2 regions of the Labrys sp. ALF-8 genome follow, and region 2 is predicted to be linked to the other one. Evidence: predicted binding sites of a transcription regulator. Region 2 holds the regulator's gene; the other holds the start of a gene.

Region 1 (15,968 bases), on a different replicon from region 2:
GCAGCGCGTGCAGCATACATCCGGCATCGTGATCGCGCCGAGCCTCACCTATATGGAGGACGCCTTCATCGATGCCCGGCGCACCGGCTGGAGCAAGGCGCCCATCGTCGAAATGCTCATCCCCTCGACACTCGACGACACGCTCGCGCCAAAGGGGCAGCATGTGGCGAGCCTGTTCTGCCAATATGTGGCGCCGCAGCTTCCAGGCGGCGAAAGCTGGGACGTACGGCGCGAGGAGGTCGCGGACCTGATGATCGATACGGTCGAGCGCTACGCTCCCGGCTTCAGGCAGAGCGTGCTGGCCAGGCAGGTGCTCACGCCTCTCGACCTCGAACGCATCTTCGGCCTGGTCGGCGGCGACATCTTCCACGGCGCGCTCTCGCTCGACCAGCTCTTTTCCGCGCGCCCAATGCTGGGCTACGGCGACTACCGCACGCCTCTGAAGGGCCTCTACATCTGCGGTTCCGGCACCCATCCCGGCGGCGGCGTCACGGGGGCACCGGGATACAACGCAGCCCGCGAGATGCTCTGCGACCGGGTTTGACCCTTCTGGCCCGGTTATGGAATCGCAGGAAGCACCTTTCGTCGCTGCGCCGAAATGCGGTCGAAAGGTCCGGCGGCCGGATGTGTCGGACGCTCCGGCCGCCGGGTCTCACAGGGCCGGCGTCATCCTTCGGCCGTCATCGGCTCGATGATCGTCCTGACCTGTGATACCTTGTTGGCTGGAAAGCCGGCGCGCATGGCATGTTCGCGCACCATGCCTTCGTCCGGCGCGAGATAGATGCAATAGATCTTGTCGTCGGTGACATAGGAATGGATCCATTGGATCTGCGGCCCAAGGGCGCCCAGCACCGCGCAGGATTTCTGCGACGCGCCCTGCAACTCCGGGCGGGTCAACGCGCCCACGCCAGGCATGTCACGCTCGATTACGTACTTTGGCATAAGTGCCTCCCGATTGTTGGTTTCTCCACCGGAGCAACGTGCTCCCCGTGAATGACCACAGGATCATCCGGAGCCCGCTCAATGACCATGATCGATACACCGAGCCCCCTGATCGAAACCCCCGATGTGGCAGTTGCAACACAAAGAGTTGATCTTCTGTCAGACATTCTCGCCCACATCCGGCTGTCGGGCGCGGTATTCCTGCGTGGCGAATATTCGGCGCCGTGGGCCCTTGCATCCCCCGAGCACCCGGACCTCGTAGCATTGCTGGCGCCGGGTACCGCGCGCCTCATCCTCTTCCACATCATCCGGGAAGGCCGCGCCTGGATCAGCGCCGGAGGTTTCAGGATCGAGGCAGAGGCGGGCGATATCGTGGTGCTGCCGCATGCCCACCAGCATGCGATGGGGAGCCAGGATGCGTTGGATCCGGTGCCGATCGCCACGCTCCTGCCGCCTCCGCCTTGGAGGGGCATTCCGACCTGCCGGGTCGAAGGCGGCGGCGAGATGGCGCGCATCGTCTGCGGCTACCTGCAATGCGGCGATCTCCTGTTCAACTCCTTCATGCGCCGCCTGCCTCCTGTCTTTCGGGTTCGCCCACCCAAGGGGGTGACGGCCGACTGGATCGACGCTTGCGTCAACTATGCGCTGGAGGAGCGCACCCAGAGCCGTCAGGGGAGCGCCATGATGCTGTCGCGGTTGCCGGAACTGCTTCTGATGGAAGTCCTGAGGCTCCATTGCGAGCAGGACCCCAGCGGCAGGGGCTGGCTCGCGGCGACGGGCGATGCCGTCATCGGCCGGGCCCTGGCCCTCCTCCATTCCGAGCCATCCCGCAAATGGACCGTGGAGGCACTGGCGCGCAGTGCGGCCACGTCGCGCTCGGTACTCGATGCCCGCTTCAGGGAGATGCTGGGGCAAGCGCCGATACGCTATCTCGCCGAGTGGCGCATGCAGCTCGCGGCCGATCTCCTGCGCTCCACCGACATGAAGATGGCGGCCATCGCCGAGGAGGTGGGCTACGGATCCGAGGAGGCATTCAGCCGCGCCTTCCAGCGCCACCTCGGCCGGTCGCCGGCCGAATGGCGGTGTGTGGCATGAAAAAGGAGGGCGAAACGCCCTCCTCCCTCGATCCTGTCCTGGTCCCGCCGATCAGTGATGGGCGAGGACCGCCAGCAGCAGCAGGGCCACGATGTTGGTGATCTTGATCGCGGGGTTCACGGCCGGACCCGCCGTGTCCTTGTAGGGATCGCCGACGGTGTCGCCGGTGACCGACGCCTTGTGGGCTTCCGAACCCTTCAGGTGCTTGACGCCGTTGGCATCGATGAAGCCATCCTCGAAGGACTTCTTGGCGTTATCCCAGGCGCCGCCGCCCGCCGTCATCGAGATGGCGACGAAGAGGCCCGTGACGATCACGCCGAGCAGCATCGCGCCCACCGCCGCAAAGGCGTCCGACTTCGAGCCCGTGATCAGGAGAACGACGAAGTAGATCACGATGGGCGAGAGAACCGGCAGCAGCGAGGGAAGCAACATCTCCCTGATCGCCGCGCGGGTCAGCAGGTCGACCGCCTTGCCGTAATCGGGCTTGTCGGTGCCTTTCATGATGCCCGGCTTTTCGCGGAACTGGCGGCGAACCTCCTCCACGATGGCCGAGGCGGCCTTGCCGACCGCCGTCATGGCGATGCCGCCGAAAAGATAGGGGATCAGGCCGCCGAGAAGCAGGCCAACCACCACGAAGGGATTGGCCAACGAGAAGTTGGGTTGCACGCCTTCGAAATAGGGGTATTGCGCCGCATTCGAGGAGAAGTAGGTGAGGTCCGACGTATAGGCGGCGAACAGCACCAGAGCGCCGAGGCCGGCCGAACCGATGGCATAGCCCTTGGTGACGGCCTTGGTGGTGTTGCCGACGGCGTCGAGCGCGTCCGTCGACTTGCGCACCTCCTTGGGCAGGCCCGCCATTTCTGCGATGCCGCCGGCATTGTCGGTGACGGGACCGAAGGCGTCGAGCGCCACCACCATGCCAGCGAGACCGAGCATCGTGGTCACCGCCACGGCGGTACCGAAGAGGCCTGCCAGGGTGTAGGTGGCGACGATGCCGGCGACGATGACGATCGTCGGCAGGGCCGTGGCTTCCAGCGAGACCGCAAGACCCTGGATGACGTTCGTGCCATGGCCGGTGACGGAAGCCTGCGAAATTTCGCGGACGGGCCGATAGCCGATACCGGTATAATACTCGGTGATCCAGACGATCAGGCCGGTCACCAGCAGGCCGACGATGCCGCAGCCGAACAGGGAAGTGCCGGTGATGGCGCGTCCCGCCACGGTACCGACCTCGCCCCAGCCGATCAGGAAGTGGGTGGCGATCGCAAGTCCGCCAATCGAAAGCACGGCCGAGGCGATGAAGCCCTTGTACAGAGCACCCATGATCGACTGGTTGGCGCCCAGCTTGACGAAGAAAGTGCCGATGATGGAGGTGACGATGCAGGCCGCGCCGATGCCGAGGGGATAGAGCAGCACGTTGGAGAGCACCGGCGTGCCGGCGAACAGGATCGCTGCCAGCACCATGGTTGCGACCACCGTGACCGCATAGGTCTCGAACAGGTCCGCCGCCATGCCCGCGCAGTCGCCCACGTTGTCGCCGACGTTGTCGGCGATGGTCGCGGGATTGCGTGGATCGTCCTCGGGAATGCCGGCCTCGACCTTGCCGACGAGATCACCGCCGACATCGGCGCCCTTGGTGAAGATGCCGCCGCCGAGGCGGGCGAAGATGGAGATCAGCGAGGCGCCGAAGCCAAGAGCCACGAGCGAGTCGATGATCTCGCGGGCCTGCTTGGGATCGGCGAAGCTGAGGCCCAGGGGGCCTGTCAGCACGTAGTAATAGACGGCAACACCCAGCAGAGCGAGGCCCGCGACCAGCATGCCGGTGACGGCGCCTGCCTTAAAGGCGACCTCGAGACCCGAACCAAGCGAGTTCATCGCGGCCTGCGCGGTACGGACATTCGCCCGCACCGACATGTTCATGCCGATGAAGCCCGCCGCACCCGACAGCAGCGCGCCGATGGCAAAGCCGATCGCGCTGGGGATGGACAGGAAGTAGGCGACAAGGGCGAAGATGACGATGCCGACGCCCGCAATCGTCATGTACTGGCGACGCAGATAGGCCTGCGCGCCCTCGCGCACGAAGCCGGCGATTTCCTGCATCCGGGCGGTGCCGGCTGGCTGCGCCATTACCGACTGGAATGCCCAGATGCCATAGACGAGGGAAAGCGCCCCGCACGCAATAATAACCCACAATGAAAGCATGGACGTCTTTTTCCTTGTCCCTTACTTCGCACAAGTTGCCAAGCCCCGCCCCCCTTGGTGAAAGCCGGGGAATTGTCGGTGCGGCGAATCCTCCACCGGACGCCGTGAAATGTCCGGATTGCCCTGATGCTGCCAAAATCAGAGAGGCAGCGCAACCAACGTGGCGCGATCAGTCAAAGTTCTTTGAGAGACAGGCCTGCTGCCGCCAAGTAAAGCGGCTGATGATGACAACCGCATTTCGGTCCAGGCAATTTGGTCGAGGCTAGAAGGACGTGGGGATCGGACGGCATTTCGCCCTTTCGCAACTATGCGAGGGGCAGCGTGCAAGAAAAGGCCATTCATCAATATCCGATCGCCAGCCCGTCCTTTCGCGGATCCGAGCCGCCGGTCAACGTACCCCTGTCCCAGTCGATGACGATCATCTGGCCACCGCCCAGAGCTTCCTCCGCGATGCCGACGAGGTGACCGCGCTCCTGCAGCCCGCGCATGACGGCCGGCGGAACGCTGCGCTCCACGACGGCCCCGCCCCTGTTGTGGAACGCCCGGGGAAAATCGATCGCCGCCTGAGGATCCATGCCGTAGTCGAGGACGTTGGTGAGCACGTGGACATTGCCGAACGGCTGATAGTCGCCGCCCATCACCCCGAAGGGCGCCAAGACACGTCCGTCGCGCATGGCCATGCCGGGCATGATGGTATGCAGGGGCTGCTTGCCCGCAGCGATGCAGTTCGGATGTGACCGGTCTATCCGGAAGCCCGCACCGCGATTCTGCAGGACGACGCCGGATTTCGGCCCGACAAGGCCGCTGCCGAAGGACCAATAGGTCGAGTTTATGAAGCTGACTGCGTTGCGATCGGCGTCCACCACCGAAAGATAAACGGTATCGGAGGGCTCCATCACGGCATGCGGAAGTTCAAGGGCCCGGTCGGGCGCGATTCTCGCTCGCAGCTTGTCGGCGTAGGTCTTCGAGAGGATCCCACCGACGTCCACACGTGCCTGCCCGGGATCGGCGACCAGGGCATCGCGTACCTGGTAGGCCAGCCGTCCCGCCTCGATCTCGAGATGGAAGCGCGCCGCTCCCAGGGGGTCGAGCCCCGCGAGGTCGAAGCCCGAGAGGAGGTTCAGCATCAGCAAGGCCGTGAGCCCCTGGTTGCTGGGAGGCATCTGCCAGATCTCGGTGCCGCGATATGTTGTCTTGACCGGAGCGGCGTAGCTGCCCTGCGCGGTCGCGAAATCCTCCAGCGTGTGCAATCCGCCGCCGGCCTTCAGGCGTGAGACGAGATCCTCCGCCACCTCGCCTTCGTAGAAGCCGCCGCGTCCGTGCCGGGCGATGCGCCGCAGCGACTCGGCGAGTTCGGGCTGGCGATGCACGTCACCGGCCTTCGGCACAGCGCCGGCCGGCAAGAAGATACGTGCGGCCGTCTCGTCCCGGACGAGCAGGGCCCGCGCGTCCGACCAGTCTGCTCCGACGCGGTCCTGCACCACATAGCCATTCCACGCATAATGGATGGCCGGCGCGAGGACGCGTTCCAGCGGCGTGCGGCCATGATCGGCCGAAAGGCGGCACCAGGCGTCGACGGCGCCTGGAATGGTCACGGCATGCGCACTGTCGGTGGGAATGGCCTGGAACCCTCGTTCCTCATACCAGTCGACATGGGCGCCGGAAGGTGCCCTCCCGGCCCCGTTGAAGGCGATGACCTCGCCCTCGCCGCCCGGTACATAGAGACAGAAGACATCACCGCCGATGCCTGTCGACTGCGGCTCGACCACGGCAAGGACCGCAGCGGCGCAGATCGCCGCATCGATGGCATTGCCTCCCTCCCGCAGCAAAGCCAGGGCCGCGGCACTCGCCAAGGGATGGGAGGTGGCGACCATGGCTTCGGTCGCACGCGCCGGCGAGCGGCCGGGAAAATGAAAATCTCTCATGATATCGCTTCCTGAAATGGGCTGGCGGAAACAGCGTCCTCTTCATCGAAGAGGAGCAGGGCATGCTGGACCGAGTGCAGATGCCGGCGCATTGCCGCCTCCGCGGCCGGCGGATTGTGGCCGGCGATCGCCTCGACGATCTCCCGATGATGGGCGGACAACTCTTCGAAACGCCCCGAAGTGGTCGGATCGCTGCGCAGATGTCGCCATGCACCCTCGTCGCGCACGGCATTGAGGCTGTCGAACACCGCCGTTGCGAGCGCATTGTGGGTCGCCTCCGCGATCGCCCGGTGCAGGCGAACGTCCCAGATGTCCCAGGTGACGGGATCGCGGGCTGCGGTGCTCCGAGCGAGAAGATAGCGTAGATTGTCGATATCCATGCGGCTTGCCCGGAGGGCGGCGACCCGCGCGAAAGCTGGTTCGGTCCACAAGCTGACATCCATGAGTTCGGCCGGGCTGGTGCTGGCCGTGACGAGGGACATGCCCAACTCACGCCCGGGCGGCCTGGTGCCGACGAAGGTGCCCTTCCCGACATGGCGCCACAGGCGTCCCTCCGCCTCGAGCATCTCCAGGGCGTAGCGCAGGGCCCGGCGGCTCACGCCCAGTTCGAGCATCAACTCCCGTTCCGGCGGAAGCTGGGAACCGGAGGGATAGCGACCGCCGTTCATCAGAGCGATCAGACCCTGGATGGCTTGTTCTCGTGAATTCATATGAGACCAATTTCCATATTGGTTCCAACAATTATGGGCACATAAGTACAAAAGTCTACTGTGTTTGCAATTTTTCTTGCTGATTCATCAAAGAGTATGCACCAATAATGATATCGCCATAAAAATTGGTTCCAGACAGAAGGACCATGCTGGCAAACCCAACCGGAGCATCATCATGCGCGTGCCACGTGCCGTATCGCCTTGTCTTCGTTCCAGTTTCGGCCTGTTTGCCGGAGCGATCCTGTCCACCGCGCTGCTCTCCTCGGCACAGGCCCAGGGCGTAACGCCGCCGCCTGCCATCGCGGCGGCCAAGAAAGTCGTGATCTGCGCCGATATCGGCTCGCCGCCGCTATCCTTCTACAAGGAGGACGGCTCGCTGGTCGGCGCCGAGGTCGACCTCGGCAACGCCGTCGCCAAGCAATGGGGCGTCACCACGGAATGGAAATATGTCATCTTCGACGACATCATTCCGGCCCTGATCGCCAGGCAATGCGACATGATCATGTCGGAGCTCTACGACAAGCCCAAGCGCCGCGAGGTGGTGGATTTCGTCGACTATCTCAATTCCAGCGAGTCCATGGTAGTGCTCAAGGGCAATCCCACCGGGGTCAAGACCCTTGACGATCTCTCCGGCAAGAAGGTCGCGGTGCAGAACGGCACGACCGTCCAATCGCTCATCGAGGACGAGAACAAGAAGCTCGCGGGCGAAAGCAAGGCGCCGGCGCAGATCGTGGTGTTTCCGAAGGATACCGACGCTTTCCAGGCCCTGCGTGTCGGCCAGGTCGACGTCTACGGGACGACGGTGAAGACGGCGGGCTACTATTTCACCCAGGCCCCCGATCTCTTCGAAATCGCCGGCGAGCCCTTTTCCCGCACCGTCATCGGCGCCGCCTTCCGCAAGGATGAAAAGGACCTCGAGGGCGCTTTCGCCCAGGCACTGGACGCCGTTCGCAAGGACGGCACCTATATGTCGATCCTGAAGACGTGGGGAATCGAACGGGACGCCCTGTGAGGCCGGCCCGATGATCTTCAATTGGAGCATCTTCTTCCACTATCTGCTCGAGCCCAGCAGCATCTACCTGCACGGGCTCTGGCTCACGCTCAGCATCAGCGTCGTGTCGCAGGTTGTCGGCACGACGCTTGGCCTCTTCGTTGCCCTCGGTCGCCTGTCGCGGCTGCGCCTTCTCCAGGTCATCGCAGGCTTCTATGTCTGGGTGATGCGGGGAACGCCCCTGCTGGTGCAGATCGTCTTCATCTACACAGCGCTTGCGGCGGCCAACATCATCCGCTTCCACGACGTGGATCTCGGATTCATGGTGCTTCCTGGCAATGTGCAGGCGGGCATCATCGCGCTGAGCCTGAACGAGGCCGCCTATATGTGCGAGATCATCCGCGCCGGCATCAACTCGATCGACAAGGGCCAGACCGAAGCGGCCAAGTCGCTCGGCATGACCCCGGGGTTGCTCCTGCGCCGCATCATTCTGCCCCAGGCGGCCCGGGTGATCCTTCCTCCGCTCGGCAACAACTTCAACTCGATGCTGAAGAGCACGACGCTGCTCAGCGTCATAGGCGTCCCGGAACTTCTGCTGGCGACGCAGATGGTGACTTCGGCCACTTTCCGGGTATTCGAACTCTATTCCGTCGTGGCACTCTACTATCTCTCCCTGACCACGCTCTGGAGCGTCCTTCAACGGCGGATCGAAGATCGCTACAGCGCCCCCTTTGCCGAGGCGCGAAACAAGCCGGCGGGCCGTTCATTTCTCGGCGGCGTCTTTGGAGGCGCGCAATGAAGGACTCCGATATGCAATGGGTGGTGGAGGCCGAGCATGTCGAGAAGTGGTTCGGCTCCACGCAGGTTCTTCAAGGCGCCTCGCTCAACGTCAGGCGTGGCGAGGTCGTCGTCATCGTCGGCGCCTCGGGCTCGGGCAAGACGACCTTCGTGCGCTGCGTGAATCATCTGGAGAAGATCCAGAAGGGCCGCATCAGGGTCAACGGCCATCTCATCGGCTATCGCGAGGCGAAGGGGCGGCTAATCGAGGACAGCGAGCGCAATATCGCACGCCAGCGCCGTGAGATCGGCATGGTGTTCCAGCGCTTCAACCTTTTTCCGCACCTCGCGGCTCTCGGGAACATCGTTGAAGCGCCGATCCAGGTCCTCGGCGTCGACAAGGCGACCGCACAGGCCGAGGCCATGGCATTGCTGAAGCGCGTTGGCCTGGGCGACAAGGCGGCGGCCTACCCTTCCCAGCTCTCCGGTGGACAGCAACAGCGTGTAGCCATTGCGCGGGCGCTGGCGATGAAACCCACGCTGATGCTGTTTGACGAGCCCACGAGTGCTCTGGATCCCGAGATGGTAGGCGAGGTTCTCGAAGTCATGAAGGAACTGGCGCGCGACGGCATGACGATGATCGTCGTCACCCACGAAATGGGGTTTGCCCGCGAAGTGGCCGACCGCGTGGTGATGATGGATGGAGGAAAAGTGATCGAGGAGGCCCCGCCGGAGGTCTTTTTTACCGCTCCGAAATCGGAGCGCACCAGGGCCTTCCTCATGCGCGTGGCGGGAGCAAACGGCCATCAAGGCCAGCGGCAGCCCGCGTAAATCACCTGGCGTGCCCGCCCGCCATGACAAGCAGGGGTTGTCATGCCCCTGTCACCCTGCCTTGCAAAGGAAGCCTCGATGCAAGCTGCCCAGCGAGGAAACCATGCGCCTTCTCAGAACCGCCCTTCTCATTGCCGCTTCGACCCTGCCCGCCGCCGCGCATGCCGAGCCGCTCGCCTACAAGTCCCCCTTCGTCTCCACCAATGCCGGTGACGACAAGATCGACTTCGCCGGCGGCACCTTCGTCAATCACGGCCTCGTCGGCATCGGGCGGCTGAGTGCCGATCTCAAGGATGCAAAGGGCGATTCGCTTGGTTCCTTCTCCTCCATGGCGATCGATCCCAAGAGCTGGGCCAAGACTGCGACGGGCTATACCGGGCGGCTCTATTCGCTGCCGGATCGCGGCTACAACGATCCCGACAAGAACCTGTTCTTCGACTATCAGGGCCGGGTGCTGGCCTTCGACCTCAACTTCATGCCCTACTCCGGCCCGGGCCTTCCCGCTGCGACTACTTCGCAATCCCAGGTCACCCTCAAGCCGCTCGACGACAAGGCTGTGTTCCTCACCGGCCTCGACGGTAAGCCGACGACGGGCGCCGACCCCGGTTCGAATACGGTGAGCATGGATGGCTATACGCTGCCGGTCCCGCCTGCCGGAGCGCTGGGCGACGGCTCGCTGTCCTTCGACGCCGAAGCCCTCACCTATCGCGCCGACGGCAGCTTCTATGTCGGCGATGAGTATGCCGCGGCGCTCTATCTCTTCTCGGCGGACGGCAAGCTCAAGGGCCTGATCCCTCCCGGCCCCGCGCTGGTGCCCATGAAGGATGGCAAGATCAACTACACCTCGATGGATGCGCCGGATACGGGCCGCCGCAACAACCAGGGCCTGGAAGCTGCCTCCATCACGCCCGACGGCAAGACCTTGCTCGCGGTCCTCCAGAGCGGGGCGTTGCAGGACAGCTCGGCCAAGGGACAGGCGAACCGTGCCATAACCCGCATCTACGCCTACGACATCTCCGCCGATCCGCTGCCCAAGGCGCCGAAGGCCGTCTACGCCATCGAACTGCCGGTCTACTCCAAGAAGGGTGACGGCAAGATCGATTCCACCGCGGCGCAGAGCGAGATGGTCGCCCTCGACGACCACCGCTTCCTGCTGCTTGCCCGCGACAGCACCGGCCATGGCTGCAACTGCAAGGCCCCTGAAATGTACAAAGCCGTGCTGGTCGTGGATACGACCGGCGCTACCAACCTCGCCGGCACCGACTACGAGACGGGCGTGAAGCCGATCGCCCCGATAAAGGACGGCAAGGACGTGCTCGATGCCTCGATCACGCCCGCCAAGTCCGAAGTACTGATCAACATGCTGAATACCGCCCAGCTCAAGAAGTTCGGCATGAATATCGACAATCCCAATGCCAACGACTTCACGCTCGGTGAGAAGTGGGAAGCCATGACGCTGGTCCCCGCCCTGGATCCGGCGGCGCCCAACGATGCGTTCCTTTTCATCGGCAATGACAACGACTTCCTTACCACCAAGGGCGTCATGAAGGGTGCGGCCTACGATGCCGGCCTGACTAACGACACGATGGTGCTGGCCTATCGGCTGACGCTGCCCGAGGATCTCGCCAAGGCGCTCGCCGCAAAGTAGACAGGAGCGAGACCTGCCGCACCTCGGTGTGCCGCCCACCAGGCCGGCACACCGAGGCGCCTCTCAAAAATGACTGAAGCTACCGTGCGAGAAGGTCCTCTCCCGGCCGTCCGCGGTCAGGAAGCGCGCCGGATGGTCGCCCGAGGTCACAGTGCCCACCCATGCAACCGGGACGCCGAAGGCGCGTGCCATGCCCTCGAAGACGCTGCGCTCTCCCAGTGGTACCGCGCACAAGATCTCGTAATCATCGCCGCCGGTCAGTGCCCGCTCGAGACAGGCCGGATCGTGGGCACAGGCGTTCCTCACCGCCCGCGACAGCGGTACCGCCTCCAGCTCGACATCGGCGGAGACTTGCGAAGCGCGCAGCAGCTTGGCCAGGTCGCCGACGAAGCCGTCCGAAATGTCCATCGAGGCCGACGCGTGGGCAAGAACGGCCCCCGCCAGCGCACTGCGCGGCTGAGGCAGAAGATAGCGGCGCGTCAGGTAACTGCGATCCTCTTCGGGCAGGGCATCAAGGTCTCCCCTTCCCGTCCGCGTCAGCAATCCCAGGGCTCCGTCGCCGATCGTGCCCGTGACATACAGACTGTCCCCCGGCCGAGCACCGTCGCGGCGCGGAATACGCTCCGTCGGCGTCATGCCGAAGGCATTGACGGCTACGGTCAGCGGACCGGGCGTCTTCACGGTATCGCCGCCGAGCAGGGCAAAATCGAACTCCTCGCCGTCCTGCCGCAATCCCTCTGCGAACCTCGCCAGCCAGTCCTCGCTCCAATTTTCCGGCAGGGCGAGGCAAAGCGTATAGGCAAGCGGCCTCGCCCCCTTGGCCGCAAGGTCGGAGAGATTCACGCGCAGCGACTTGCGGGCGATGAGATCCGGCGGATCGTCGGGCAGGAAATGCACCCCGGCAACCAGTGCGTCCGTCGTGACCACGAGGTGTTGGCCTTGCGGCACGCTCAGCGTGGCGGCGTCGTCCGTAAGACCACGGGCTCCGCTCGCAGTGGCAAGCGGCGCGAAGAAACGGCTGATGAGTTGATCTTCGGTAAGCCTCGCCATGCAAGCCCCCGGAGACGCTACGAAGCCTGAAGGTGATCGCTGCGTTCGGCCTTGGCTATCTTGTCGAGCACCGCATTGACCATGCCGGCCTCGTCGCGATCCAGGAAGGCATGGGCGACGTTGACATATTCGGAGATCGTCACTTTGGGAGGAATATCGCGGCGATGCGACAATTCGTAGACGCCGGCACGCAGGATGGCCCGCATGATCGCATCGACACGCTTCAGCGGCCAGCCTTCGGCCAGCGCCTCATCGACCTTCGGATCGATCTTGCGCTGCTCCCGGACCACGCCGCCGACGATGTCGCGGAAGAAGCCCTCCTCAGCTGGTGAATACTCGACGCCCTCGATCTCCTGTCCGATCCAGTGGTTCTCGAACTCGGCCAGCACCTCGACCACGCTCGTGCCGCGGATATCCATCTGGTAGAGCGCCTGCACTCCGGCCAGGCGCGCGGCGGAGCGTTTTTGCGCGCGGCTCATGCCTCGGCCCCATGCAGGCGGCGTTTGAGCGCAATCATGTGCAGGGCCGCATCGGCAGCCCCCCCGCCCTTGTTCAGTTCGGAAATGCTGGCGCGTACTCGGGCCTGCTCGTCATTCTCGACCGTGAGAATGCCGTTTCCGAGCGGCAAGGCGCGGTCCACGGAAAGTTCCATCAGGGCGCGTGCGCTTTCTCCCGCCACGATGTCGTAATGGCTGGTCTCGCCCCGCACGACGCAGCCGAGCGCCACGGCCCCGTCATAGGCGCGGCCGCGCTGGGCGGCGGCATCGAGCGCGATGACGACGGCGGAAGGGATCTCCAGGGCGCCAGGCACGGTGATCACGTCGAAAGTGGCGCCGGCCGCCTTGATGGCGCCGGTTGCGCCGGTGAGCAGGTCATCCGCGATCTCGTCGTAATAGCGCGCTTCGACGATCAGGATATGCGGAGGAAGGGGGCCGCCGAACTCGGTATCGGCGCTTGCGGAAGAACGGCGTGGGCCGGCCATAACGGATCTCTTTATTCGGAAGGGAAGCAGCCTGGAACCATCCCGGCCGCGAAATCATATTGGAGGCGTTCACTAGAGCATCGCACCGAAAAGGGGAAGCCGCTTTTCGGCTACGATCGCGGCGATGACGAGAACCGCGGCCTCAACGGCCGGCGGCGACATCCGCGAGGCGCGCGGCGTAGCGGGCCATGGTGTCGATCTCGATATTGATCTTGTCGCCGGCCTTGGCATCGCCCCAGGTCGTCACGGCCAGCGTATGGGGGATCATCATCACGGTAAAATCGTCGCCCTCGACATGGTTGACCGTGAGCGAGGTGCCGTTGAGCGCGACGGATCCCTTCTGGGCGATGAACCTCGAAAGCTCCTTTGGCGCGCGGAAGACGAAATGAGAGGTGCCGTCCTGGTCCTTGCGGGAGACGATTTCGGCGACGCCGTCGACATGACCCGACACGATGTGCCCGCCAAGCTCGTCACCGATGCGCAGCGCGCGTTCCAGATTGACCCTGTCGCCGACGCGCCAGTTGCCCATCGTTGTCTTGTCGATGGTTTCGGAGGAGGCGTCGACCGTGAACACCGTATCCTTGTTCCCGCGGGGCGCCAGGGTCGTCACCGTGAGGCACACGCCCGCATTGGCGATGGAAGCGCCGATCGGGATCGAGTCGAGCGGATATCCGCAGGCGATGGCTACCCGCCTGGTGGAGCCATGATCCTCGAGCGAGACGATCTCGCCGATATCGGTGATGATGCCTGTGAACATGACGGGCGGGTCCTCAGCTTCTGCGTTGAATGGTCATCGTATCATGGCCGGCCATCCTGGCGGCCAGGTTGGGCAATTGCGCGTCGACTTGCGCCAGGAGTTCGGGTGTGAGCGCCACCAGCCCCTCCCCCATGGGATCGGGGGAGGAGAACTGCACGAACTCCTCGATCAGGTCCTGCTCGATCAGGGCGGCGGCAAGGTGCGGGCCGGCCTCGACCATCAGGCGCGTGACCCCGCGCGTACCGAGGAGGCGCAGCGCCTCGCCGAGATCGAGCGACTGGCTGGCTGTGGCGGGGACGGCGGCACAGCCGATGCGCATCACCTCGACGCCGGCCGCGACCAGCCCCGCTTCGGGTTCCACCGGCGCATCGGTCCGGGCGATCACCCAGACCGGGACCTCCCGTGCCGTCAGAACGAGTTTCGAGGTGAGCGGAATGCGCAGATGGGAATCGAAGACGATGCGCAGGGGCGACGAAGCCGCCATGCCCGGCAGCCGCACGTTCAGCATGGGGTCGTCGGCCAGCACGGTGCCGATGCCGACGGCGATGGCATCGCTCTGCGCGCGCATCATGTGGACGCGGGCGCTGGCGTCCGGGCCCGTGATCTGCACCTGCCTGCCCCCCGGCCCGGCGAGCTTGCCGTCGGAGGATACCGCGATCTTCACCGTCACGGCTGGCCGGCCGAAGGTCACGCGGGTGATATGCCCGACATGGGCCTGGAAGGCCTCGTCGGCCAGCACGCCCTCGGCGACATCGAGGCCATAGCGGCGCAGCATGTCGAAGCCGCGGCCCCCCACGCGCGGATCGGGATCGCGTAACGCGCCCACCACGCGCGCTACGCCCGCGCGCGCAAGGGCATCGGCACAAGGCCCGGTACGCCCGTAGTGGGAACACGGCTCGAGTGTGACATAGGCCGTGGCCCCCTTGGCAAGCGGCCCTGCCTCCGCGAGTGCCTGCGTCTCCGCATGCGGCCTGCCGCCGGGCTGGGTCCAGCCGCGTCCGACAACCACATCGGCATCCCCGACGCGACGGACGATGACACAGCCGACCGCGGGATTGGGCCAGGTATTTCCCAGCCCCCGGCGTCCCATCGCCAGTGCGGCGCGCATGAAGCGCTCGTCACGGCGCAAGGCCTCGATGGCGGAGGGGAGCATGGGCGCTGTCACGGTGCGGGGCAATCTGACCAAGCAAAGGAATTGCACAGGCAGATAGACAGGCTGGAGGCGCTATTCAACCTGCAATGCTGCAGGGCAGCTCTGTCAAAGCTGCTCCGCGCCGTCCTTGGACTCATCCTCGCTGTTGAGTTCCTCCAGCAAGGCGCTGAAGTCCTTGGCCTCGTTGAAATTGCGATAGACGGAGGCGAAGCGGACATAGGCGACGTCGTCGAGAGTCTTCAGGCCCTTCATGACGATGCGGCCGATCTGTTCCGAGGTGATCTCGCTTTCGCCGAGGGATTCGATCTGGCGTACCAGGCCGTTCACCAGGCGCTCCACACGCTCCTCGCTGACCGGGCGCTTGCGCAACGCCGTCTCGATCGAGCGAGACAGCTTGTCGCGATCGAAAGCCACCTTGCGGCCGGAACGCTTCACCACCGTCAATTCGCGCAACTGCACGCGCTCGAAAGTGGTGAAACGGCCGCCGCAATCCGAGCAGACCCGGCGGCGGCGGATCGAAGTACCGTCATCGGTTGGGCGACTGTCCTTCACCTGGGTGTCGGGCGCGCCGCAATAAGGACATTTCATGGAACATTCCTGGGAGTGCGGATGTGGCGTCCGCCTCTTGGAACCGCATCGCTCGCGAAAATGAAAGAGCGGACGAGAAGTCCGCTCTTTCAGCTCAGTAGATCGGGAAGCGCGCGGTCAGCTTGTTGACCTTTGCACGCACCGCTTCCTCCACCGACCCATTGCCGTCGGCTCCGTTCTTGGCGAGGCCTTCCAGCGTCTCGGTGATGAGATCGCCGACCTCCTGAAACTCCGTGGCGCCGAAGCCACGCGAGGTCGCCGCCGGCGTGCCGAGGCGGATACCCGAGGTCACCATCGGCTTCTGCGGGTCGTAGGGG
Region 2 (15,968 bases):
AGTAGCCCTGTCGAGCACGATCGCTGCCACCGCTGCCTATGCAGGCGACATCACCGGCGCCGGCGGAACGTTCCCCGCTCCCGTCTACAACGCCTGGGCTACCGATTATAAGACCAAGACCGGCAATTCCGTGAATTACCAGGCCATCGGTTCGGGCGGCGGCCAGACCCAGATCACCAACCGCACCGTGGACTTCGGCGCTTCCGACGCTCCGATGGCTGCCGACAAGCTCGCCGCCGCCAAACTGCTGCAGTTCCCGACCGTCGTCGGCGCCATCGTGCCGATCGTCAACATCGACGGCATTGCTTCCGACCAGCTCGTGCTCAGCGCCGATGTGATCGCCAAGATCTACCTGGGCGAGATCACCAACTGGAGCGATCCGGCCATCGCCGCCCTCAACAAGGACGTCAAGCTTCCCGACCTCGACATCGCTCCGACCTATCGTTCGGACGGCTCGGGCACCACCTTCGTGTTCACCTCGTTCCTTGCCGGCGTCAATGCCGACTGGAAGGACAAGGTCGGCGCCGCCACGTCCGTGCAGTGGGCTGCCGGCTCGGGCGCCAAGGGCAATGACGGCGTCGCCGCTTCGGTCAAGAACACCAAGGGCGCCATCGGCTACGTCGAATACGCCTACGCCGCCAACAACGGCCTGACCGTCGTCGACCTGCAGAACAAGTCCGGCCAGACCGTGAAGCCGACCCTGGACTCCTTCACCGCCGCCGCCGCCAAGGCCGACTGGGCGAACGCCAAGGACTATGCCGTGTCCATGGTCAACGTCGAGGACGACAAGGCCTGGCCGATCGTCTCCACCACCTTCATCCTGCTGCCGAAGGACCCCAAGGACGCCGCCAAGTCGGCTGACGTCATGAAGTTCTTCGACTGGGCCTACAAGGATGGCGCTCCGGCCGCCGAGAAGCTGCACTACATCGTTCTGCCGAGCGACGTCGTCGGCAAGATCCGCGCTTCCTGGTCCGCCGAGATCAAGAGCGCCGACGGCAAGGCCATCTACAGCAACTGATGTGTATTGCGTTCTCCGGCGTGGCTTTCGTCACGCCGGAGTTTTCGTTGCCGAACCGCGTATTTTCACTACCGAGCATCTGTGCACAGCCGGCTCAGGCAGATTTGCTCGTCCTTCATGACACCCGGCGGCTTTGATCTTTCCTGGCGACCAGCCCGAACCTGGCAGGCAAGACCAAAGCTGCTCTGACGAGGAGTAATCATGAGCGCCATCGCCGATTCATCACGGGACTCCGCATCGGTAGCCGATGCAGCCCGGGGGTCCCCCTCTCCGGAGGCCAAGCGCGTACCCGGCGCCGCCTTCGATCCCATCTTCAAGGCCGCGCTCTATATCTGCTCCGGCCTGATCCTCGTTCTGCTGGTCTCCATCGTCATCCTGCTGTTCTGGGGTGGCTGGCCGGCGCTCTCGCATTTCGGACCGAGCTTCTACTGGTCGACGATCTGGAACCCGGTGACCGAGAAGTTCGGCGCCGGCGTGATGATCTACGGTACCCTGTTCACGGGCTTCCTCGCGCTCCTGATCGCCCTGCCCATGTCGTTCGGCATCGCGTTCTTTCTCACCGAGATCGCGCCGCTGCCGATCCGCAAGCCGGTCGGCATGGCGATCCAGCTCCTCGCCGCGGTGCCTTCGATCATCTTCGGCATGTGGGGCGTGGTGGCGATCATCCCGCTCATGGCCAACTACATCCAGCCCTTCCTCAAGGCCGTGTTCGGCCATATTCCGGTCGTGAGCTATCTTTTCGCTGGCGCCACCAGCGGCTTCGGCATGCTGACCGCCGCGGTGATCCTGGCCTTCATGGTCATTCCCTTCATTACAGCGATGTTCGTCGAGATCCTCGAATCCGTGCCGGCGATGCTGAAGGAATCGGCCTATGGCGTCGGCTGCACCACCTACGAGGTGTTCCGCAACGTTTCCGTGCCCTATGGCCGCACCGCCCTCGTCGGCGCCACCATGCTCGGCTTCGGCCGCGCCCTCGGCGAGACCATGGCCGTGACCTATGTGATCGGCAACGCCAACCGCATCTCGGCCTCGCTGTTCTCGTCCGGCGCGACCATCGCCTCCACCATCGCCAACGAGTTCCCGGATGCGCCTGCCGGCTCCCTGCGCAACCAGTCGCTCATGGAACTCGGCTTCGTGCTCTTCGTCATCTCCTTCATCGTGCTTGCGATCTCCCGCATGCTCGTCAAGTCCGGCGCCAAGTAAGAGGGTCAAGACCATGGATCGCCTCGCTCGCCGCCGCTCCGTCGACTACGTCATGAAGGCCATCTCCGTGGGCTTTGCCGCGATCTCGCTGCTGGCCCTGGCCTGGATCCTCATCACGCTGCTGGGCCTCGGCCTGCCAGCGCTCACCAGCACCATCTTCACCAAGACCATGGCCGAAGGCGGTCTGCTCAACGCCATCGTCGGCAGCCTGATCATGATCTTCATCGCGCTGCTGATCGGCGCGCCGCTCGGCATCATGGCGGGCACCTTCCTGGCCGAGGCCGGCCGGGGCAGCAAGTTCGCGGAGGCGGTGCGCTTCATCAATGACATCCTGCTGTCGGCCCCCTCGATCCTGCTCGGCGTGTTCGTCTACCTGATGGTGGTCGTTCCGATGGGCGGGTCTTCCGGCTGGGCCGGCATCATCGCCCTCGCCATCATCATCATGCCGGTGGTGGTGCGCACCACCGAGGACATGCTGACCCTGGTGCCGCTGGCACTGCGTGAAGCCGCCTTCGCCCTCGGCGCCCCGATGTGGAAGGTGATCATGTCGGTGACCTGGCGCTCGGCCCGCACCGGCATCGTCACCGGCATCCTGCTGGCCCTGGCCCGTGCCGCCGGCGAAACCGCCCCGCTGCTGTTCACCGCCTTCGGCAATTCGAACTGGACGCTGGATCTCGGCGGCGCCTTCCCCAGCCTGCCGCTGGCAATCAACCTGTTCGCCCAGAGCCCGGATCCCAACCAGGTCTCGATCGCCTGGGCTGGCGCCCTCCTGATCACATTCGGCGTGCTGGCCTTGAACATCATCACCCGCGTCGCGCTTGCTCCCAAAAAATGAGTGCTCCCATGTCCGCTCCCAACGCCTCGATTGCGGTTGCCGACCGTCCGGTTGCCGATCCCAACGCCGCCACCAAGCTCAAGGTCGAGAATCTCGACTTCTACTACGGCGAGAAGCATGCCCTGAAGAAGATCAACCTCAACGTGGCCGAGCGTCAGGTCACGGCGATGATCGGTCCCTCGGGCTGCGGCAAGTCCACGCTGCTGCGCGTGCTCAACCGCATGTACGACCTTTATCCCGGCCAGCGCGCCGAAGGTAAGGTCCTGCTGGACGGGCAGAACGTCATCGGCAAGGAGATCGATCCGGCCGTGCTGCGCGCCCGGATCGGCATGGTGTTCCAGAAGCCGACGCCCTTCCCGATGTCGATCTACGACAACATCGCTTTCGGCGTGCGCCTGCATGAAAGCGTCTCCAAGTCCGAGATGGACCAGCGCGTCGAATGGTGCCTCACCAAGGCGGCGCTCTGGAACGAGGTCAAGGACCGCCTCGGCGCCTCCGCCCTCGGCATGTCGGGCGGCCAGCAGCAGCGCCTGTGCATCGCCCGTACTATCGCGGTAAAGCCCGAAGTAGTGCTCCTCGACGAACCGACCTCGGCGCTCGACCCGATCTCCACGGCGAAGATCGAGGAACTGATCGACGAATTGAAGCGCGAGTTCACCATCGTGATCGTGACGCACAATATGCAGCAGGCGGCACGCAGCGCCGACACCACGGCCTTCTTCTACCTCGGCGACCTCATCGAGGTTGGACCGACGAACAAGATCTTCACCAACCCGAATGACACCCGCACGCAGGATTACATCACCGGCCGTTTCGGCTGATCCGCAAGCAGGTATTCAGGCCGCCGCACAGGCGGCGGCGACAAGGAATTTGGAGAGCGGCATGTCCGATCACATCGTTACCTCCTTCGATCAGGAATTGCGCGAACTGCGCAACATGATCGCCGAAATGGGCGGCCTGGCCGAGAAGAGTGTCGCAGACAGCGTCGAGGCGCTGCTCAAGCGGGACTCTCAGCGCGCCAAGTCGGTCATCGAACTCGACAACACCATCGACCGGCTTCAGCGCCAGGTCGAGGAGAGGGCCATCCTGATCATCGCCAAGCGCCAGCCGCTGGCGCTCGACCTGCGCGAGATCGTCTCGGCCTTGCGCGTGGCCAACGACCTCGAGCGTATCGGTGACCTTGGCAAGAACGTCGCCAAGCGCGTCATCGCCATCCAGGGACACGTGCAGTCCAACCAGCTCTTCGGTGGCTTCGACCACATGGCCGATCTCGTGCTCGAGCAGCTCAAGCAGGTGCTCGATGCCTTTGCCCAGCGCAATGTCGAGGAGGCGCTCGCAGTCTGGAATTCGGACGGCGAGATCGATGCCATGTACACCTCGCTGTTCCGCGAACTCCTGACCTACATGATGGAGGATCCGCGCAACATCGGCTTCTGCACCCACCTGCTCTTCTGCGCCAAGAATATCGAGCGCATCGGAGACCACGCCACCAACATCGCCGAGACGGTGCACTATCTGGTGACCGGGGAGTCGCCCGCCGGCGAACGACCGAAGGCGGATACCAGCACCTCCCTTGTCGACCTCCCCGTGCCGGCTAAGTAACAGAGGGATCGGCCATGCCTCCCAAGGTTCTGATCGTCGAGGACGAAGAAGCCCTCACGCTCCTGCTGCGCTACAACCTCGAAGCCGAAGGCTATGAGGTCGACAGCGTGTCGCGGGGCGACGATGCCGAGATCCGCCTGCGCGAAAGCGTTCCCGATCTCGTGCTGCTGGACTGGATGCTGCCTGGCCTGTCAGGCATCGAGCTTTGCCGCCGCATCCGCATGCGGCCGGAGACCGAGAGGCTGCCGGTGATCATGCTGACGGCGCGTGGAGAGGAGACGGAGCGGGTGCGTGGCCTCGCCACCGGCGCGGACGACTATGTGGTCAAGCCCTTCTCCGTGCCCGAGCTTTCCGCGCGCGTGCGGGCCCTGCTGCGCCGCGCCAAGCCCGAGCATGTCTCCTCCCTGCTCAAGGCCGGCGACATCTCGCTCGACCGCGAGACCAAGCGGGTCCATCGCGGCAATCGCGAAATCCGCCTCGGACCGACGGAATTCCGCCTGCTGGAGTTCCTGATGCAGGCGCCTGGCCGGGTCTTTGCCCGCGAGCAACTGCTCGACAGCGTCTGGGGCCGCGACGTCTATATCGACGAGCGCACCGTGGACGTGCATGTTGGCCGCTTGCGCAAGGCCATGAACCGTACCCGGGAAATCGATCCCATCCGCACCGTTCGCGGTGCCGGCTACTCCTTTGACGAGACCTTCTCCAAGCAGGGCTGAGCCGGCGCGCGCGAATATCGCGATATCTGCCCGGAGACTCTATGCCGAGAAGGGCGCACCCCAGGGGTTGCGCCCTTCTCGTTGCCGTACGGTTTCGGAGGGAGATCTTCCCGGGGACGGTCAGCAAGCCTCTTCCATGGGGCAGCCCAGCGCGGCGGCATGTCGCCGTCGCCCGAAGATCACGAAGCTCGTTGCCGCCAGCGCCCATACCCCCAGCGCGCCATAAAGCATCACCAGACCGAACCCATGCATGAGCGCAGCGTGCACGGCCGCGTCCGTCGGTACGGCAGATGACAGTCCCGGCATGCCCTGCCGGAGCGAGTCGAGATTTCCGGCGGCAATGGTCTCTGCCAGCAGGCGCAGTTGCGTGCCCTCGATCACTCCAGGCAGGGCGTCCGCCAGAGAAGAGGCGACACCCGCCACCAGGATCACGCCCATCAGGGCGATATTGATGGCCAGGGTGATCAGCCTGGCGCTGACATCGATGCCGGACGCCATGCCCGTGCGATGCATGGAAACGGAGCCCGTCGTGGTGTTGGTCACCGGCGTGTTTGTAAGGCCGAGTCCGCTGCCGGCGACAATGCAGCCCGGGAGCATCGTCAGCCAGTTGGCATGATCGAGAGCGGTGCCAAGCATCATCAGGATGAAGCCCAGCCCGATCACGAAAAGCCCCCCTGGAATGACCACGCGGGCCTGGTAGCGCAGCATGAGACGCTCGGCCAGCGGCGGTACGAAGAGGGTCGGCAGCGTATAGGCCAGCAGGGCCGCTCCGGCGGCCACGGTGTCGTATCCCAATCCTGCCTGGAAATAGATCGGCAGGTAGATGATGAAAGGCCAGAAGCTGAAGTTCATGCCGATGGAGCCCATGATCGCGCCGGAGAAGTTCCTGATCCTGAAGACGGAAAAATCGAACATCGGGCGTGCGCTCATCCGCTCGACCAGGATGAAGAGCAGGAAGCTTATCGCTGCCGCAGCCAGGATGAGGAGGGCGGCGAGGCTGGTGAAGCCGAGGTCAGGCCCCTGCGTGATGAAGTAGGCCAGGCCGAACACGGCCACCGACAAGGTGACGATGCCGAGGATGTCGAGCCTCTCGGCCTGGGGATCGCGTGATTCCCGGACGCCCACTAGGGCCAGGGCCAGAGTGAGGACGGTCAGCGGCACATGCACCAGGAACACCCACTGCCAGGTCGCCAATGCTACGATCACCGCGCCGATGATGGGACCGAAGCCCAATCCTATACCCAGTACGATCCCCCACATCGCGAAGGCCATGCTGCGCTCACGTCCGGCCTGAAACTGATGCGAAAGGATGGCCGTGAGGCAGATCAGCATGGCGCCGCCGCCCATTCCCTGCAGGAACCGGCTGGCGATCAAGAGGGGCGCGCTAGGTGCAAGGCCGCAGATCAGCGAGGCGACGCCGAACAGGATGAGGCTGAGGATGAACACCAGCCGCCGGCCATAACGGTCGGCCAGCGTTCCAGTCGCCATCAGCACGGTCGTGCAGGCGATTGTATAGGCATTCATGATCCACTGCATGCCCTTGAAGTCGCCATGCAGCACCTTCTCGAGAACGGGAAGGATCACCGGCACGCTGGAGATCTCCAGGGAAAACATCAGCGCGGCCAGACAGAGCGCGGCAAGCGCGATGCGATTGCGCGGGACGCTGGAGACCGCCATCACCTCTCGCTCCCCATTGAAGGGATGGCCAGCAGCGGCGATGGCCTGGAAATCCCGAACGGGTGACCGACAACCTGTCGGCGCCTCCCGGATCCGATTGCTTGAAAGCGTGACGTCATGAGCATTCTCCGAAGTTCTATCGAGAGAATGCATATGAGATTGGACGATCCATTTACATTATGACCGATATAGACTTATCGTCCTGTTTTTTGGACGATGAGGACGATGCTCAATCTCAACGATCTCCAGCTCTTCGTTCAGGTCGTCGATCATCTAGGGTTTGCGGCGGCCTCCCGTGCCCTGACCATGCCGAAGTCGACCCTTGCCAAGCGCATCGGCGATTTCGAGCGCGAGCTCGGCGTACGCCTGATCCAGCGCACGTCCCGCAGCTTCACCGTGACGGAGGTCGGCCAGGACCTCTACCGCCACGCGGCCGCCATGCTGATCGAGGCCGAGGCTGCCGAGGCCATGCTCAAGGGCCGCCTTGCAGAGCCAAGCGGCACCGTGCGGCTGACCTCCTCCATCCTCATGGCGCAGATGTATCTCGCCGATATCCTGCCGGCCATCGCCTTCGCCTTTCCCAAACTGCAGATCGTGCTGCACGCGACCGACCGCTTCGTCGATCTGGTACAGGAGAGCTTCGACATCGCCATCCGCATTCACTACGCACCGTTGCCCGATTCCGATCTCGTGAGCAGGCGCATCGGGTTCTCCCCCAACTACCTGGTTTCCTCGCCTGGATATCTGGAAAAACACTCCCTGCTCCGGAGCCCGCACGATCTGGCCGAGCATGACGGGCTGCTGTGGTCGACGGCCGCGAAGGCCACGGCATGGTCCTTCAGCCGTGTTGGCGACAGACCTCTCTCCGTCAAGCCACGCCCCCGCTTCACCTCCGACGATCCGGTCACCTTGCTGAAGGCTGCCGTCGCCGGGCTGGGCATCGCATCGCTGCCAGGCAAGATGTGCGTGGAGGCGATCGAGCAAGGCCGGCTTGTGCGGGTGCTGCCGGAGTGGGATGTAGGCGGCGAGACCACGACAATCCTGACGCCACACCGTCGCGGGCAATTGCCATCTGTCCGAACCGTGGTGGAGTTTCTGGCCGAACGGCTTTCCAGGACGATCATCGACTGATCTGCCGGCAAGGCGCCGCCTGAGGGGCGCCCCGGACTCCAGCCGCTCCGGCTACAGTTCTTCCATCCTCCCCTGCAGATAGCGGCGGATGGCCGGGTCGCGTTCCAGACCGATGGCGCACAGATAGGCTTCCCGTGCCTCGCATTGCCGCCTGGCCCGCGCCAGCAACTCCGCACGGGCTGCCCAGTAGGGCTGGTACTCAAGCAGGCGCGCATCCCCCGACAACGCGTCGAACACGGCGAGCCCCGCCTCCGCGCCCTCGACATGGGCGAGCGCCACCGCCCGATTGATGGCGGCGACCGGCGAACGAGTGATGAGGACCAGCGCGTCGTAGAGCTCGACGATCGCCGTCCAATCCACGGCATGCCCCTTGCGTCGGACCGCATGCGCCGATTGCAGCGCCGCCTCGAGCTGGTAGCGCCCGAAACGTCCGACGCTCACCGCGCGGGCCAGCAGCGTCTCGGCTTCATCGATGAGCGCATCGTCCCAAAGCAGCGTGTCCTGCCCGGCCAACGGCACGAAATCACCCTCCGGACTGCGGCGCGCGGCGCGGCGGGCCTCGGCATGCAGCATCAGCGCCAGGAGGCCCAGCACCTCGGGTTCGCCAGGCATCAGCGAGGCGATGAGGCGGCCGAGCCAGATACCCTCGGCAGCCAGGTTGCGCCGGCGCGGCTGGGCCCCCTCCGGATCGGCCCAGCCTTCGGCATAGACCGCATAGACTGCCTCCAGCACTGCATCGAGCCGGTCCGCGAGTTCCTCGCGTTCGGGCACGCGGAAGGGTATGCCGGCCTCACGAATCTTGGTCTTGGCACGCACCAGCCGCTGGCTCATGGCGCCCGGCGAGATCAGGAAGGCGGTGGCAATTGCGGCGGCGTCTAAGCCGAGAACCGTCTGCAGGATGAGCGGCGCGCGCACGCCTGCGTCGAGCGCCGGATGGGCGCAGGCGAACATCAGGCGCAGGCGCTCATCGGGAATGGCATGGTCCTCGGCCCCGATCATGGCGAGTTCCTCGATCTGCCGGGTGACGTCGCCCGTCTTCTCCAGGCGGATCTTCGCTTTCCGGGCACTGTCGATCTGGCGGCGCCGGGCCGCCGTGAGCAGCCAGGCTTCGGGATTATTGGGAATGCCGCTCGCCGGCCAGTGCTCCAGCGCGGCCGCGAAGGCATCGGCGAGCGCATCCTCCGCCCCGGCCACATCGCCGGAGCGAGCCGCCAGGAAGGCGACCAGCTTGCCATAGCTCAGCCGGGCAACGCTTTCGGCAAGGCTTGAGGCGGAGAGTGCCACCGGTCGGTCAGCCGTACTGCGTCATGTCCCAGACCGGGCGGACCTCGATGGTGCCGCGGCTGGCGCCGGGGCAGCGCGCCGCCCAGCTTAGAGCTGCATCGATATCGGCGACATCGATGAGATAATAGCCGGCTAATTGCTCTTTTGTCTCGGCGAATGGCCCATTCAGCACCTGAGTCTTGCCATCGGCCACGCGCACCGTGGTGGCGGAAGCCGTCGGCCGCAACCGGTTCGAGCCGAGCATCACGCCGGAAGCCTTGATCGCCTGCGTGTAGGCGCCATAGGCAGCCAGCGTTTCACTGGTGGTTGCCGGATCTGCATTCAGCATCGCCTCTTCATTGGCATAGATCAGAATCGCGAATTGCATTGGATCTCTCCTCGGTCAGCCGCGCGGTCTCGCCCGGCAGCACAATGACGCGCGATCTCCGCCCTCTTCGACTCAGCCTCCGAAAATCTGCGGCGCGTTGCTCTCCGGCCCGCTGCCGGAAATGGCAAAATCTAACAGCGCCCGGTGCGTCAGGTCGGGCAAACGCTCCGACCTGAACACGCTCCGGTTCAGGGCGCGCTGACCTTGGTCAGATGATCGATCTCGGTCGAGCCGAGATTGAGCTCGGTTGCCTTGATCAGGTCCTGCAATTGCTCGACGCTGGTGGCGCTGGCGATGGGCGCCACGATGCCCGGCCGGGCGATCAGCCACGCGATGGCGATCTGGGCCGGTGTCGCATGCTTGGCCTGCGCGACGGCGTCGAGCGCCTCAAGGATCCGCAGCCCGCGTGCATTGAGATATTCGCTCATCCCGCTGCCACGCGCCGAACTCTTGGCGAAGTCGGCGGGCGTGCGGTACTTGCCGGACAGAAAACCCTTGGCAAGAGAAAAATAGCTGGTCACCCCGATCTCGTTCTTCAGGCAGAAGGCTTCCAGTTCCGTCTCGTAACCGGCACGATCATAGAGATTGTAGTGCGTCTGCAGGTTCTCGAAGCGAGGCCACAGTTCCTTCGTGCTGATGGCGAGAGCCTTGAACATCGTATTGGCGCTGTGATTGGAATTGCCGATCACGCGTACCTTGCCGTCCTTCACCAAATCGGCATAGGTGCCGAGCGTCTCCTCGAGAGGTGTCTCGGGATCCTCCCAGTGGGAAAGGTAGAGATCGATATAGTCGGTCTGCAGGCGCTTCAGCGAAGCTTCCACCGCACTCTTGATATAGGCGGCCGACAAGCCTTTCTTCCCCGGGCCCATTTCCGAACCGACCTTGGTGGTCAGCACGATGTCGGAGCGGTTGCCGCGAGCCTTCATCCATTTGCCGATGATGGTCTCGGATTCGCCGCCTTGGTTGCCGGGTGCCCATGCCGAGTACACGTCGGCCGTATCGACCAGGTTGAACCCCGCCGCGACGAAGGCGTCGAGCACGGCAAAGGACGCCTTCTCGTCAGCGCTCCAGCCGAAAACGTTGCCGCCAAGGCCCAGCGGAGCAACCATAAGATCGGAGCGTCCAATCGCACGTTTTTCCATGAGTATTCTCCGTCTCGTCGCTTATCGGGAAAGTAGCTGGCGAAGCGGCCCGGCGCAGGAGCGCGCCGGCAACCGCGATGGAAGGATCAGATCGAATAATTCAGTTCGGGCTCCCTCACGCCCGCCCCGCGCATCTCCTCGACCGACATGTTGTCGAGCAGGTCGGAGGAAAGGTCGCGTACGCGGCGCATCAGGAGGCGCACGGTGCAGCCTGGAACATCCGGACAGTCGAGGCAAGGCTGATAAGCGGTATGGCTCGCGCATGCGATCGGCGCAAGCGGGCCGTCGAGGACGCGGATTGCATTGCCCACGCTGATCTCGCTGGCGTTGCGAGCCAGCATATAGCCGCCTCCCTTGCCCTTCCTCGATCGCACCATCCCCGCAACCCGCAATTCAGCCAATATGGCATCGAGGAACTTCTTGGGGATGCGGTTGGCCTGAGCGATCTCCTGGCTCTGCGCCGTCTCTCCCGGCGGCAGGCCGGCAAGATGAGACAACGCCTTCAGACCGTATTTGCCCTTGTTCGTCAGCATGCGCCCTGAGTACTCCGCCCGTACGACACAGTCGACCACGTCTATTCGCAATATAGGGAATATCGAACGGATGGATAGACGGGCGGCGCGGAGATTTGTCCGCCGCATCCCGAGGCGAAGTGCGGCAACCCCGGTTCTCCCTACATCGCTACCGAGGAGGCTCCGGAGACAGGTCCTCATAAAGCGTCTGGGCTTCCGTCGCGGGGCCGCGCCGCTCGCCGAGGGCCTTGACGCGATAGACCCGGACCGTGCGCTCCAGGGCGACGGTGAGAACGTCGCCGGCCTTCACCGTCTTGGCCGGCGCATCCGTGCGAGTACCGTTGACGCGAACATGACCGTCCGCGACCAATTTCGCCGCAAGAGAGCGTGTCTTCACAACACGCGCATGCCAGAGCCATTTGTCGATCCGTAGGCGATCCTGGCTGCCGGCATCGCTCATCGCCTATTTTTTGTCCGGCTTGCCGCCCTGCATCTGCTCCTTCAGGGCGAGCAGCTTGGCAAAAGGCGAATTCGGATCGGGAGCACGATTGGAGTCACGCCCCTGCGGCCGCGCGTCGCTCGACCAGTTGCGCGGCCCGCGATCGCCCCCTCGATCCTGACGGTCCGGACGCGGCCCCCGATCGGGACGCCCCTCGCCGCCCGGACGGCGCTGGCCATCGCCGGACTTGCCCTCGGGACGAGGCCCCCGCCCCTCGAAGGGCTTGCGCTCTCCCTGAGGTTTGCCGTTGCCGCGGTCGTCACGGCGCGGCCGATCGAAGCGCCGCTCGCCCTGGCGAGCCTCGGCTCCTTCGGCAGCGGGAGCCGGCGCGGCCCCGTCGGCCGGGGCCGGGCGTCCACGACGGAAACCGCCACCTGCACCATTGTCGCCCTGGCGTTCCCCACCGGCATGGCGGTTGCCATGCTGCGGACGGTTGTGCTGGCGCGGGTGGTGACGCTCGAAACGGGCCGGACGCCACACTTCGATTTCCGGAATTTCCTCGACGGCCGCTTCGGATGCGGTCTCGCCCTCCGGCATGGCGACAGCCTCGCCGGAAGATTCCGAAACTTCCTGGAAGGATTCTTCGTGCGGCGGCGAGCCCACCACTTCCATCGCGTCGATCTGTGCCGCGGTCGGCGCGGCGATCTCTTCGGCGACCGATGCCTCGGCCTGCTCGACGACTGCCGGGACGGATTCGGCCTCTTCAGCCGGCATGGCAACCGCCTCGCCGGACGCTTCGGAAAACTCCTGGAAGGATTCTTCGTGCGGCGGCGAGCCCACGACTTCCATCGCATCGATGGCGGCCGCGCCGGGAGCGACATCGTCCACCGCGGTCGCGGGAGCGGCCTCGTCGACAGCCGCGGTCTCCTCCGTGGCCGCAGCCTCCTCGCTCACGGCCGGAGCAGCGGGCTCCGTCGGTGCCGGCAGGCGGATAGCCTGGGTGATCGCAGGTCCCTTGCGCTTCTCGGAGCGATAGCCGAGCCCGCGAAGGATGGATGCGAAATCCTCGCCCGAGCATCCGACCAGCGAGGTCATCTGCACGCTGGCGACGAAGGCATCGCCATCGGCCGTGCCGGTCGGAGGCTGGCCCACGGTGGTGCCCGGACGATAGGCGATCGCCGGCCGGATGAGATCGGCCAGGCGTTCGAGAATGTCGACACGCACCGCCCTCTCGCCGCACACGCGATATCCCACGAGACGGTAAAGGTTCTTGTCGATGGACTTGTCGGCGGGCATCGAAGTCCGGCCGGAGGCGGCCAGGTGCGGGATCTCGTCGAGGCCCTTCTGGTCCAGCCCGCCATGTGTGAGCGCCCACAGCTGCGCCGCGAGGGCGCGCGGGGCGGGCTTCATCAAGGCCGGCAGGTAGACGTGATAGGCACCGAAGCGAACGCCGTGCTTGCGCAGCGAGGCACGCTGGTTCTGGTCGAGCTGCTTGAGATCCTCCGCCACCCTTGCACGGTCGAGCACGCCGAGCGCCTCCACCAGCTGGAAGGCGATGCCCTTGGCGAGGCCCTGCAGGTCCTCGGCCTTGTCGAGCGCCAGCAAGGGGCCGAGCAGTCTGGTGATGTGATTGCCGATCCAGATGTCGAGACGGGTCTGAACCGCATCGCGGGCTGGACCGGTCAGTTGCTCGTCGGCCAGCAGGCGAATGCGCGGGCCGAGCGGCTTTTCGCCCCCGACGAGCTTGGCCACGGGCTCGCCGATCCAGCGCACGGTACCATCGCTCGCCAGTGCGAATTCGGTATCCGGTGCCTGCGAGAACTTCTGGCTACGCGACTCGATCTCGCCAGCCAGAGCCTTGGCCGCGGCTGCTCGCAGGGCGCGGCCACTCTCCCCGTCACCGGCACTCGGGTCCGGGGCGAACTGGAAGCCCTGAAGCGTCCCGACATGCTGACCTTCGACAATCACATCGCCGGTTTTGGTAATTTCAGTCTCAAGCATAGCGTTTTCTCTAAGGCGCCGCATCAGCACGCTGGTGCGACGGTCGACAAAGCGTTGGGCAAGCCGTTCGTGCAGAGCGTCGGAGAGTTTGTCCTCCACACTGCGTGTCACACCTTGCCAATGAGCGGGGTCTTTCAGCCAGTCAAGCCGATTAGCCGCAAAAGTCCAGGTTCGGATATGGGCGATACGCGTCGAGAGCGTATCGATGTCGCCGTCGGTCCGATCCGACATGGCAACCTGACGGGCGAACCAGTCGTCCGGGACCTTACCCTCCCTCATCAGGAATCCATAGAGATTCGTGATGAGATCGGCATGGGAGTGAGGCGAAATCTTGCGATAGTCGGGCAAGCCCGCCACCTCCCACAGCCGGGCGACGGCCTGGGGCCCGTGAGCGTATCGCCGGACCTCCTCATCCCGGGAGACGATGGAAAGCGCGCGTATATCGTCGGCATCAGGAGCCCGCGTCAGCCCCTGTTCCTCGGGAGTGGCCGAGAGAGAAGCCTGCAGGGCCGCGAGCGAGGCGAAGTTGAGAGCGGGATTGCGCCATTGCAGCACCTTGATGCTGTCGAAGCTGTGCCCCTCCACGGCCTCGACCAGTTCGGGCTCGAAGGGATCGCAGCGCCCTGTGGAGCCGAAGGTGCCGTCGCGGACATGACGCCCCGCACGGCCTGCGATCTGGCCGAATTCGGAGGGCGTCAGGCGCCGGAACTGGTAGCCGTCGAACTTGCGGTCGCCGGCGAAGGCGACGTGATCGACGTCCAGATTGAGCCCCATCCCGATGGCGTCCGTGGCCACGAGGAAATCGACATCCCCGTTCTGGTACATCGCGACCTGCGCATTCCGGGTGCGCGGCGACAGGGCGCCGAGCACCACGGCGGCTCCGCCCCTCTGCCGGCGGATCAGTTCGGCGATCGCGTAGACCTCGTCGGACGAAAAGGCGACGATGGCCGTGCGCCGAGGCAGGCGGGTCAGCTTGCGGTCGCCGGCGAAGATCAGGTTCGAAAGGCGCGGACGCGTGACGACGTTGACGCCCGGTATCAGCTTCTCCACGATCGGCTTCATCGTCAATGAACCGAGCAGCAGCGTCTCGTGGGTTCCGCGGCGATTGAGCAGGCGGTCGGTGAAGACGTGGCCGCGTTCGAGATCGGCGGCGATCTGGATCTCGTCGAGGGCGACGAAAGGCGCCTCGATGTTGCGCGGCATCGCCTCGACCGTGGCGACCCAGTAGCGCGCCCGCTCCGGCTTGATCTTCTCCTCGCCCGTCACCAGGGCCACGAATTCGGCGCCCACCCGCTCGACCAGCTTGTTGTAGACCTCGCGCGCCAGCAGGCGCAGCGGCAGGCCGATGATCCCCGCGCCATGGCCGAGGAGCCTTTCGATGGCGAGATAGGTCTTGCCGGTATTGGTAGGCCCCAGCACCGCGGTCACGCCGCGGGCGCGCATGGGCGGGGGCAGGATGGGAGGCAGCATCAAGGTCTCGGCGGTCTTTCGGGCGTCAGTCTGGTGGGAATGCCGGACATTCCCGATTCACGGATTGCCGGACACCCCATGTCCCGCGACGGCCAACTCTTTGTCTCGATACACTCCCCTGGCCCAGGAAGCTGTAGACCTTACCGGGAAATGCTCCGGGAAAACACCAATCAAGGGGCTTTTTCCTGCTTGCTGGTAACAGACGCGAAGGAGTCTGTCTTGCTATGAAGCACAATATGGCGATCGCAAAGCCAAAATTTAACCCCTCGAACAACGCTGGAACGAAGCACGGCCGAATCGCTGCAGGGACTGATTTCACGTCTCGTTCCCCCATCCGGCACCATGGTTAAGACGGCGGCGGGGTCCAGGCGGGGCGCGAAAACGGCCCTGTCCCACTTTGAAGCGCCCTTCCACCCGCCGCCGCGATCCGATTAACGAATGGAACGACCGTTGAACGAAGAACGGCCGAATCACTACCTTCCGCCGTCATTGTACTTCCGCAGGCCCTGTACTCCCGATGACAGGACCATCGCCCCAGCCGGGAACGCCGTAAAACGGGCGCCGCGGCGCA

Evidence for each region. The regulator PhoB, encoded in region 2, activates phosphate uptake and scavenging genes when phosphate is short. The targets are predictions, from matches to a motif close to TGTCATNNANCTGTCAT.
Region 1: a site for PhoB is predicted at 9,512-9,528, ahead of AC6H34_RS21380 (esterase-like activity of phytase family protein). Genes of this name have one in related genera too.

The regions. Positions count from the first base shown of each region.
Region 1 is NZ_AP048538.1:329,747-345,714, reverse strand. Features, by position in the region: gene AC6H34_RS21425 (phytoene desaturase family protein) at 1-544, shown strand, start outside; gene AC6H34_RS21420 (DUF4242 domain-containing protein) at 667-942, opposite strand; gene AC6H34_RS21415 (AraC family transcriptional regulator) at 1,024-2,037, shown strand; gene AC6H34_RS21410 (sodium-translocating pyrophosphatase) at 2,089-4,239, opposite strand; gene ggt (gamma-glutamyltransferase) at 4,581-6,164, opposite strand; gene AC6H34_RS21400 (FadR/GntR family transcriptional regulator) at 6,161-6,874, opposite strand; gene AC6H34_RS21395 (ABC transporter substrate-binding protein) at 7,050-7,886, shown strand; gene AC6H34_RS21390 (amino acid ABC transporter permease) at 7,897-8,664, shown strand; gene AC6H34_RS21385 (amino acid ABC transporter ATP-binding protein) at 8,661-9,473, shown strand; gene AC6H34_RS21380 (esterase-like activity of phytase family protein) at 9,577-11,121, shown strand; gene thiL (thiamine-phosphate kinase) at 11,185-12,171, opposite strand; gene nusB (transcription antitermination factor NusB) at 12,189-12,650, opposite strand; gene AC6H34_RS21365 (6,7-dimethyl-8-ribityllumazine synthase) at 12,647-13,153, opposite strand; gene AC6H34_RS21360 (riboflavin synthase) at 13,296-13,910, opposite strand; gene ribD (bifunctional diaminohydroxyphosphoribosylaminopyrimidine deaminase/5-amino-6-(5-phosphoribosylamino)uracil reductase RibD) at 13,924-15,063, opposite strand; gene nrdR (transcriptional regulator NrdR) at 15,169-15,651, opposite strand; gene glyA (serine hydroxymethyltransferase) at 15,746-15,968, opposite strand, start outside.
Region 2 is NZ_AP048537.1:3,201,135-3,217,102, reverse strand. Features, by position in the region: gene pstS (phosphate ABC transporter substrate-binding protein PstS) at 1-1,018, shown strand, start outside; gene pstC (phosphate ABC transporter permease subunit PstC) at 1,220-2,221, shown strand; gene pstA (phosphate ABC transporter permease PstA) at 2,235-3,056, shown strand; gene pstB (phosphate ABC transporter ATP-binding protein PstB) at 3,065-3,877, shown strand; gene phoU (phosphate signaling complex protein PhoU) at 3,939-4,658, shown strand; gene phoB (phosphate regulon transcriptional regulator PhoB) at 4,673-5,374, shown strand; gene AC6H34_RS14790 (MFS transporter) at 5,495-7,051, opposite strand; gene AC6H34_RS14785 (LysR substrate-binding domain-containing protein) at 7,277-8,182, shown strand; gene AC6H34_RS14780 (RNA polymerase sigma factor) at 8,234-9,466, opposite strand; gene AC6H34_RS14775 (YciI family protein) at 9,474-9,833, opposite strand; gene AC6H34_RS14770 (aldo/keto reductase) at 10,022-10,975, opposite strand; gene AC6H34_RS14765 (RrF2 family transcriptional regulator) at 11,062-11,508, opposite strand; gene AC6H34_RS14760 (RNA-binding S4 domain-containing protein) at 11,657-11,947, opposite strand; gene AC6H34_RS14755 (helicase-related protein) at 11,951-15,397, opposite strand.